Regions from separate parts of the Klebsiella planticola genome, predicted to be linked through region 3. Evidence: predicted binding sites of a transcription regulator. Region 3 holds the regulator's gene; each other region holds the start of a gene.

The links. The regulator PhoB, encoded in region 3, activates phosphate uptake and scavenging genes when phosphate is short. The targets are predictions, from matches to a motif close to CTGTCATAAAACTGNCNNAT.
Region 1: the regulator PhoB is predicted to act here: its motif matches at 1,977-1,996, upstream of uvrB (excinuclease ABC subunit UvrB).
Region 2: the regulator PhoB is predicted to act here: its motif matches at 1,947-1,966, upstream of serA (phosphoglycerate dehydrogenase).

The regions. Positions count from the first base shown of each region.
Region 1 covers NZ_CP026047.1:3,407,441-3,410,723, reverse strand. Annotated here, with positions in the region: gene uvrB (excinuclease ABC subunit UvrB) at 1-1,710, opposite strand, end outside; gene MC50_RS16470 (ABC transporter ATP-binding protein) at 2,448-3,170, shown strand; gene bioD (dethiobiotin synthase) at 3,112-3,283, opposite strand, start outside.
Region 2 covers NZ_CP026047.1:845,791-849,073, forward strand. Annotated here, with positions in the region: gene MC50_RS03980 (DUF2238 domain-containing protein) at 1-495, opposite strand, end outside; gene serA (phosphoglycerate dehydrogenase) at 529-1,761, opposite strand; gene rpiA (ribose-5-phosphate isomerase RpiA) at 2,029-2,688, opposite strand; gene argP (DNA-binding transcriptional regulator ArgP) at 2,856-3,283, shown strand, end outside.
Region 3 covers NZ_CP026047.1:2,883,362-2,886,644, forward strand. Annotated here, with positions in the region: gene sbcD (exonuclease subunit SbcD) at 1-829, opposite strand, end outside; gene phoB (phosphate response regulator transcription factor PhoB) at 1,039-1,728, shown strand; gene phoR (phosphate regulon sensor histidine kinase PhoR) at 1,750-3,045, shown strand.

The DNA of each region.
Region 1 (3,283 bases), 520 kb from region 3:
ACGCTCGGTCTCGCTGATGGCTTTCGCCATCGAAGCCGTAATTTTATCGCCATACAGAATCGCTTTACCGTTGATATTACGCGCGGCGCGGCCGATGGTCTGAATCAGCGAGCGTTCGGAACGCAGGAAGCCCTCTTTATCGGCATCCAGAATTGCCACCAGCGACACTTCCGGCATATCCAGCCCTTCACGCAGCAGGTTGATACCGACCAGAACATCGAACTCGCCCAGCCGCAGGTCGCGGATGATCTCCATACGCTCTACGGTATCGATATCGGAGTGCAGGTAGCGCACGCGTTCGCCGTGCTCTTCCAGATACTCGGTTAAATCTTCCGCCATGCGTTTGGTCAGGGTGGTGACCAGCACCCGCTCGTTGATGGCGACGCGGATGCGAATTTCCGACAGCAGGTCATCGACCTGAGTCGCCACCGGACGCACTTCGATCAGCGGGTCAAGCAGCCCGGTCGGACGTACCACCTGATCGACCACCTCATCGCCGGATTTATCCAGCTCATAAGGACCCGGCGTCGCTGAGACGTAAATGGTCTGCGGCGCCAGCGCCTCAAACTCTTCGAACTTCAGCGGGCGGTTATCCAGCGCCGACGGCAGACGGAAGCCGTACTCCACCAGCGTCTCTTTACGCGCCCGGTCGCCGCGGTACATGCCGCCGATTTGCGGAATGGTGACGTGGGATTCGTCGATCACCAGCAGTCCATCCGCCGGCAGGTAGTCAAACAGCGTCGGTGGCGGTTCGCCCGGCCCGCGCCCGGAAAGATAGCGCGAGTAGTTTTCGATACCGGAGCAGTAGCCGAGCTCGTTCATCATTTCGAGGTCGAACTGAGTACGCTGGCTCAGACGCTGCTCTTCCAGCAGCTTGTTGTTCTCCAGCAGCACCTTCCGCCTGTCGGCGAGCTCGACTTTAATCTCTTCCATCGCCTGCACGATGCGCTCGCGTGGCGTCACGTAGTGCGTTTTCGGGTAGATGGTATAGCGCGGAATCGTCGATTCAACCTGACCGGTAAGCGGATCGAACAGCGACAGCCGCTCAACCTCTTCATCGAACAGCTCGATACGCAGCGCAATATCGTCGGATTCCGCCGGGAAGACGTCGATCACTTCACCGCGCACGCGGAAGGTGCCGCGCTGGAAGGCCTGATCGTTACGGGTATACTGCAGCTCCGCCAGGCGGCGCAAAATCGCCCGCTGGTCGATCAGCATGCCGGTGGTCAGATGCAGCATCATCTTCAGGTAGAGATCCGGGTCGCCCAGACCGTAGATAGCCGATACTGAAGCCACCACCACCACATCGCGCCGCTCAAGCAGCGCTTTGGTCGCCGACAGACGCATCTGCTCGATATGCTCGTTCACCGACGCATCCTTCTCGATGAAGGTGTCTGAGCTCGGCACGTAGGCTTCAGGCTGATAGTAATCGTAGTAGGAGACGAAATATTCCACCGCATTGTCCGGGAAGAACTCTTTCATTTCGCCGTACAGCTGCGCCGCCAGGGTCTTATTCGGCGCCAGCACCATCGTCGGACGCTGGAGATCGGCGATAACGTTAGCAATGGTGAACGTCTTACCCGACCCGGTCACCCCCAGCAGCGTTTGGTGCGCCAGACCATCTTCCAGCCCCTCTTCCAGGCGTCGGATAGCTTCCGGCTGGTCGCCAGAAGGACGGAATGCGGAATGCAGCGTGAACGTTTTACTCATATGTCTGGCCCTGAAGAAGGATGAAGCGCCTGGTGATATGCGGCAGGTGTTTAATTCTACCCTTCACGCTCATTTTTGCCAATAAATAATACTGGATATAAAAACAGTGTTAGATTATCGTTTGTTCCTGAAATGGTCGGCATGCGCGTCGTTTTGGGGTAAAAAAAGACCATCCTGCAGAATAATCCGCCAGACAGTAGGGTTATCCCCAAAAAAATTTATCATTTAACATTTGTCAAGCAAGGTGGTGAATCTTTTATGGCATCAGGTGACACTTTCCTTACAGCCATTGCTTTTATTCAACTAATTGATATTTAATGATATTAAACAAAAGATGGGTTTCGCGCCAATTCAGCCGCAGGCCGCGTAATCTCTAGCTTACCGCAAGTTCTCTAACTCTAATACACAAGGTTATCCACAGGAATAGTGGATAAGTGTCTGCAGGCCATGGCTTCTGCCACCCCGCAGAAATCGACCGGCGGTGAAAATCGACCGCCTAAAAAAAATTATCGAATTATTTTTGATATTTATCAGCTAAGGGTGCCTGCCTTTTTGTTGCTTTCTGCACCATTTTTCATACCCGTTAGCACCGGGAGAGTGCAACCGCCTCGCTGGCCCGCCTTCACCCCGCCCCGCCGCAGCTGCCCATACGGGAAAAAACCGAAACTTCTTTTTCCTGGCAAGAGATTTGCAGAATCTTCATGTCGCCCGCTATCCCCAAACAGGAGAAAACGTCTATGTTGAGTCTACGCGCAGTCAATCAGTACTACGGAAATCAGCACACGCTATGGAATGTCGACCTTGAACTTCAGCCGGGGGAGTGCACCTGTGTGATGGGACTCCAGGGGATGGGCAAAACCACGCTGGTGAACTGCATTACCGGGCATCTTCCGGTCGCCAGCGGCAGTATGACCTGGCATGACGTCGGTTCGCCGCCCTGCGATATCACGCCGCTCTCCGCCCATTCCCGTTCGATTATTGGCATCGGCTATGTCCCGCAGGACAGGCGGATCTTTTCTCAACTGAGCGTCGAGGAGAATCTGCATATTGCGCTGGCCGCCGGAGGAAACCCGGGCGTCGCCGTCAAGGGGGAGATTTACGATTTTTTTCCGGATCTCTACGGACGACGTCAGCATAAAGCCGCCATGTTGTCAGAAGATGACCAGTACCAGCTGGCGCTGGCGAGAGCGCTGGTTGTCCGGCCGCGTCTGCTGATTCTTGATGAGCCTTCGCGCGGCAGCGGACAGCACTTCGTGCATAAGCTGGGTGACCTGCTGGTGCGCCTGAACCGCGACATCGGCTTAACGGTGCTGCTTGCCGAACAGCACCTGCCGTTTATTCGCCGGGTAGCGGACCGTTTTTGCCTGCTGCATCGCGGGCGTAACGTGGCGCAAGGCCGCGTTATCCAGCTGGATGAACCGCTGCTGGCACAGTGGATGACGCCCGATCCAGCGCGCTGAGATCCAGGTACTGGCCGAGATCCTCACGCCGCGACGCGTCCGCCAGCCATGGGATCTCACCCAGCAACGGAGCCGCAAGTCGATCGTTGAGGGTCGCCAGATATTCTGCATGG
Region 2 (3,283 bases), 2.0 Mb from region 3:
GGTGCCGAGAAAATCATCCGCCCCTTGCCCCATCGCCAGCGCCGCCCACCATTCGATAAGCTCGTAGGTGGCGCTGATCGCCAGCGCAATGCAGCACACCAGAAACGAGAGCATCTTGCGCCCGCGCACATAGCCGCCGCGCAGCAGAATTTCCCGCGCCGCCAGCGCCGGAACCAACCCCTGGAAAAAGTGGCCAAGCTTATCGTACGGATTACGACTTAAATTCAGCCACGCCTGCACATCAAATCCAATCGGCACTTTCGCATACGTATACATCCCCCCAACCATCAAAATAATGGCATGGAAGAAGATAAGCGTGTAGAGGAGCGGCGTGAGCGGGTAGCGTGAACGCGTCACAAGCAGCAGCGGAACGATGATAATGACCGGCGTCACTTCCATCAGCCAGGTGAGGCTATCGTGGGTGCCCAACCCCGTCCATGCCAGAATCAGCAACAGCAGGAAGACACCGGTATTCTGTAGCGATGTGCTCATCATGTAAAAGGATCCCCGCAGGGATCCTTGCGTCAATCAGAACAGCAGACGGGCGCGAATGGTGCCCGGAATCGCCTTCATGGCCTGCAGCGCCTGCTGGGCCACATCTTCTTCGGCCTCAATATCAATAACCACGTAGCCCATCTGCGGCGTGGTTTGCAGATACTGTGCTGCGATGTTGATGCTCTGCGCGGCAAAGATCTGGTTGATAGCGGTCAGCACGCCGGGACGGTTTTCGTGGATGTGCAGCAAACGACGACCGCCGTGCAGCGGCAGAGAAACTTCCGGGAAGTTCACCGCTGAAAGGGTCGAACCGTTATCGGAATACTTCGCCAGCTTACCGGCCACTTCCAGACCGATATTCTCCTGCGCTTCCTGAGTTGAGCCGCCGATGTGCGGCGTCAGGATCACGTTGTCAAACTCGCACAGCGGCGAGCTGAACGGATCGCTGTTGGTCGCCGGTTCGGTCGGGAACACATCAATCGCCGCGCCCGCCAGATGCTTACGCGCCAGGGCATCGCACAGCGCCGGGATATCCACGACCGTACCGCGCGAGGCGTTGATCAACAGCGCGCCGGGTTTCATCAGCGCCAGCTCTTGCGCGCCCATCATATTTTTGGTGGAGGCGTTTTCCGGCACATGCAGACTAACCACATCGCTCATATTCAGCAGGTCGGAGAGGTGCTGGACCTGGGTAGCGTTGCCCAGCGGCAGTTTGCTTTCGATATCATAGAAATAGACGTGCATCCCCAGAGATTCAGCCAGAATACCCAGCTGCGTACCGATGTGTCCGTAACCGATGATCCCCAGTTTTTTGCCACGCGCTTCAAAACTGCCTACCGCCAGCTTGTTCCACACGCCGCGGTGCGCTTTCGCGTTAGCTTCTGGTACGCCGCGCAGCATCAGCAGCAGTTCGCCAATGACCAGCTCGGCAACGGAGCGGGTATTTGAGAACGGCGCATTGAAAACGGGAATCCCGCGTTTCGCTGCCGCGTCTAAATCAACCTGGTTGGTGCCGATGCAGAAACAGCCGACCGCCACCAGTTTTTCCGCGGCGGCGAAGATCTCTTCAGTCAGATGAGTACGGGAACGCAGGCCAATGAAATGGGCATCACGGATCGACGCTTTCAGCTCTTCGCTGTCCAGCGCGCCTTTATGAAATTCGATGTTGGTGTAGCCCGCCGCGCGGAGATTCTCCACCGCTTTTTGATGCACACCTTCAACCAGTAGAAACTTAATCTTGTCTTTTTCCAGTGATACCTTAGCCATTTCCCCGTCCTGTTTTGTCTTATCTGATGTCGTGCTGAACGAAAGTTCTTCTCAGCAACATATCAAAAAAAACTATCGCGGCAATATGAACGTTTGCGTCGACGACCTGAAGAAATATCACGCAGAGGGAAATGGCAGGACAAAACACCAGAAAGAAAAGAAAAGGTAGATTGTTACTAAGCCTGGTTGCATAAATGTGACAGAAGTCACCAAATTTAGCCTGGAGAAAAAATATTTGCGAGGGAGCCATTCGCTCCCCCGATTATATTATTTTACGATGGTTTTTACGCCATCGGCGGTTCCAATCAGTGCCACATCCGCTCCGCGGTTGGCAAACAGGCCAACGGTGACGACGCCAGGAATACCGTTAATTTTGTTTTCCAGAGCGATGGCATCAAGAATTTCCAGGCCGAAGACGTCAAGAATCACGTTACCGTTATCGGTCACCACCCCCTGGCGATACTCCGGACGGCCGCCCAGCTTCACCAGCTCGCGCGCGACAGCGCTACGCGCCATCGGAATGACTTCGACCGGCAGCGGGAATTTGCCCAGAATATCCACCTGCTTGGAGGCATCGGCGATGCAGATAAACTTGTCTGCTACCGAGGCGATAATCTTTTCGCGAGTTAACGCCGCCCCACCGCCTTTGATCATCTGCATATGGCCATTAATCTCGTCGGCGCCATCAACATAGATCCCCAGGCGGTCCACGCTGTTCAGATCGAAAACCGGAATGCCAAGGCTTTTCAGTTTTTCGGTGGAGGCATCAGAGCTGGAGACCGCGCCTTCAATCTGCCCTTTCATGGTGCCCAGCGCATCGATAAAATGCGCGGCCGTGGAGCCCGTACCGACACCGACGATGGTGCCCGGTTGTACATACTGCAATGCCGCCCAGCCTACTGCTTTTTTCAGTTCATCTTGCGTCATGATTATGGTCCGAGATGTGAATACCTGTGGCGCATTATAGAACACCGGGAGGGGAATTGTCCCTGCGACAGGGTCACACAACTGAACAGACCATTTTTCATCTTCATCAAAAACGAATTTATGTCATAGTGCGAGTTAATGAAAAGTGATAGGGGTACGCCAGAATAATGAAACGACCGGACTACAGAACACTACAGGCGCTGGATGCGGTGATAAGAGAACGTGGGTTTGAGCGCGCCGCGCAGAAGCTCTGCATTACACAGTCCGCCGTCTCTCAGCGTATTAAACAGCTGGAAAATATGTTCGGCCAACCGCTGCTGGTGCGTACCGTGCCGCCGCGTCCGACCGAACAAGGGCAGAAACTGCTGGCCCTGCTGCGTCAGGTTGAGCTGCTGGAAGAGGAGTGGCTGGGCGATGAACAGACCGGCTCCACACCGCTGCTGCTGTCGCTGGCGGTCAACGCCGACAGTCTGGCCACCTGGCTGCTGCCCGCGCTGTCTAATGTCCTTTCCGACTCCCCTATCCGCCTCAATCTGCAGGTGGAGGATGAAACCCGTACTCAGGAACGCTTACGTCGCGGTGAAGTGGTCGGCGC
Region 3 (3,283 bases):
GCGTCACCGGCACCGTCAGAGGAAGCACCTCCGTCAGTTGCCCGTCGGTGAAGGTCACCAGATTGACGCTTTTGCTTTTTCCTGTCTCATCAAAGCTGAGGGCGATGGGGGAGCCGCTGTAGCGAATATGTTCGCTGCCGCCAATCTTTTGCGCCCGGTGAATATGGCCGAGGGCAATATAATCAACGGGGGGAAAATGGCTGGCGGGAAATGCCTCCAGCGTGCCGATGTAGATATCGCGCACCGCATCGCTTTTGCTGGCGCCGACGGTGGTCAGGTGGCCGCTGGCGACGATCGGCAGCGGTCGATCGCCGCGCAGGGCGCAGGCCGCTTCGTACTGCTGCTGATAATAGTCGCTGATGGCGTTCAACAGCAGCTGCTGTTTTTCGCCGCTGGAGTGTCCGGCCTGGCTGGTGACCAGCTCGCGCGGGCGCAGGAAGGGGACCGGGCAAAATATGGCGCCGGGGGTGCCGTCGCGCTGCGGCAGAATAAAGGGGGCATGGCCGGCGCTGGCCACCACCGTGGTTTTCAGAAAGGCCAGAATATCGCGGGATTCATTCAGCGTCGCCACCGAATCGTGGTTGCCCGCCAGTACCACCAGCTGGCAGCCGGTCTGTTGAAGCTGAACCACAAAGCGGTTATACAGCTCGCGAGCGTAGCTTGGCGGCGAGCCGGTATCAAAGATGTCGCCGGCGACAATAATGGCATCGACCTCGTGCGCCTGCGCGCTGGTCAGCAGCCAGTCGAGAAAGGCCGAGTGTTCGGCGGCGCGGCTCTTGCTGTAAAAATTCTGGCCAAGGTGCCAGTCAGAGGTGTGGATGATGCGCATAAGTATTCCCTGGCGAAAAAGCATGGGCGCATTATATACCTGTCATCCGGCAGGTTGCCCCTTTAACGCCTGCAGGATCGATTGTTACTCCTTGTCATTATTCAAAATCCGCTATCATATGACGGTCATTTTCTTCATAAATCTGTCACAAAACTGACGCATAATGGCGCCGCACTCTATACTGATGGCTAAAAAATACAGGGTAAATAATGGCGAGAAGAATTCTGGTCGTTGAAGATGAAGCTCCGATCCGCGAAATGGTCTGCTTTGTTCTTGAGCAAAACGGCTTTCAGCCCGTCGAGGCGGAAGATTATGACAGTGCGGTGAATCAACTCAATGAACCCTGGCCTGATTTGATTCTCCTCGACTGGATGCTGCCGGGCGGATCGGGTCTCCAGTTTATCAAGCTGCTCAAGCGTGAGGCGATGACCCGCGATATCCCGGTCGTCATGCTCACCGCCCGCGGTGAAGAAGAGGATCGTGTACGTGGTCTGGAAACCGGCGCCGATGATTACATCACTAAGCCTTTTTCACCGAAAGAGCTGGTGGCGCGAATCAAAGCGGTGATGCGCCGTATTTCGCCGATGGCTGTGGAAGAAGTGATTGAAATGCAAGGGCTTAGCCTTGACCCTTCTTCCCATCGCGTGATGACCGGAGAAAGTCCGCTGGACATGGGGCCGACGGAGTTTAAATTGCTACACTTCTTTATGACTCACCCGGAACGCGTCTACAGCCGTGAACAGCTGCTGAATCACGTCTGGGGGACGAACGTGTATGTAGAAGACAGAACGGTGGATGTGCATATTCGCCGTCTGCGTAAAGCGCTGGAACATAGCGGCCATGACCGGATGGTACAAACGGTCCGCGGCACGGGATATCGTTTCTCCGCCCGTTTCTGAATCTCGACAGGAGTGTGAACCGTGCTGGAACGGCTGTCATGGAAAAGGCTGGCGCTTGAGCTTTTCTTATGTTGTATCCCGGCCCTGATTCTTGGGGCGGTGGTGGGTTATCTGCCGTGGTTTTTGCTGGCGGCAGTAACCGGACTTCTCATCTGGCATTTCTGGAATTTATTACGTCTTTCATGGTGGCTATGGGTCGACCGTAGCATGACGCCACCGCCGGGAAGCGGCAGCTGGGAACCGCTGCTCTACGGCCTTCACCAGATGCAGATGCGCAATAAAAAGCGCCGACGCGAACTGGGCAGTCTGATCAAACGCTTTCGTAGCGGGGCGGAGTCGTTGCCCGATGCGGTGGTGCTGACGACGGAGGAGGGGGCCATCTTCTGGTGTAATGGTCTGGCTCAGCAGATCCTCAATCTGCGCTGGCCGGACGACAGTGGACAAAATATTCTTAACCTCCTGCGCTACCCTGAATTTGCTCACTACCTCAAAAACAGGGATTTCTCAAAGCCGCTCAATCTGGTCCTCAATACTGCTCGTCATCTGGAGATCCGCGTCATGCCCTACAGCGACAAACAGTGGCTGATGGTGGCGCGCGATGTGACGCAGATGCACCAGCTGGAAGGCGCGCGGCGCAACTTTTTTGCCAACGTCAGCCATGAGCTTCGCACGCCGTTAACGGTACTGCAGGGCTATCTGGAGATGATGCAGGAGCAGGTGCTGGAAGGGATGACGCGCGAAAAAGCGCTGCATACGATGCGCGAGCAAACCCAGCGCATGGAGGGGTTAGTCAAGCAGCTGCTGACGCTGTCGCGGATTGAAGCGGCGCCGACGCTGGCCATGAATGACAAAATCGACGTGCCGATGATGCTGCGGGTGGTGGAGCGAGAAGCCCAGACGCTCAGCCAGCAGAAGCAGACGCTCCACTTCCACGTCGATGAGACGCTGCTGGTGCTGGGCAACGAAGAGCAGCTGCGAAGCGCGATGTCCAATCTGGTGTATAACGCGATTAACCATACGCCAGCGGGGACGGAGATTACCGTCAGCTGGCAACGGGCGCCGCATGGCGCGTTGTTCAGCGTCGAGGATAACGGTCCGGGGATTGCGCCCGAGCACATTCCGCGTCTGACCGAGCGCTTCTATCGCGTGGATAAGGCGCGTTCGCGGCAAACCGGCGGCAGCGGTCTTGGGCTGGCGATTGTCAAACATGCGGTAAATCATCACGACAGTCGCCTGGAAATTGAGAGTACGGTAGGCAAAGGGACGCGTTTTAGTTTCTTACTCCCGGAACGTTTAATTGCCAAAAAAAGCGCCTGAACGCGCCCTTGTCAACATGACTTGCCAATGACCAGCTTCGGCTGGTCATTTTCGTTTGCAGTCACTTTTTAGCCGCGTAATTAATGAACGCCTGCTGCTTTTTTGTTCGCATGATTAGCCGGAGGTTTTCCTTAGATATGGTCAATAATCCCGCTCATAAAAATAGACTTAGCATAATCATCTGCTTTTGCGATCCCGCCTTGCATTAAAACGTTATAAGCGTTTAAATTGCCCCCCA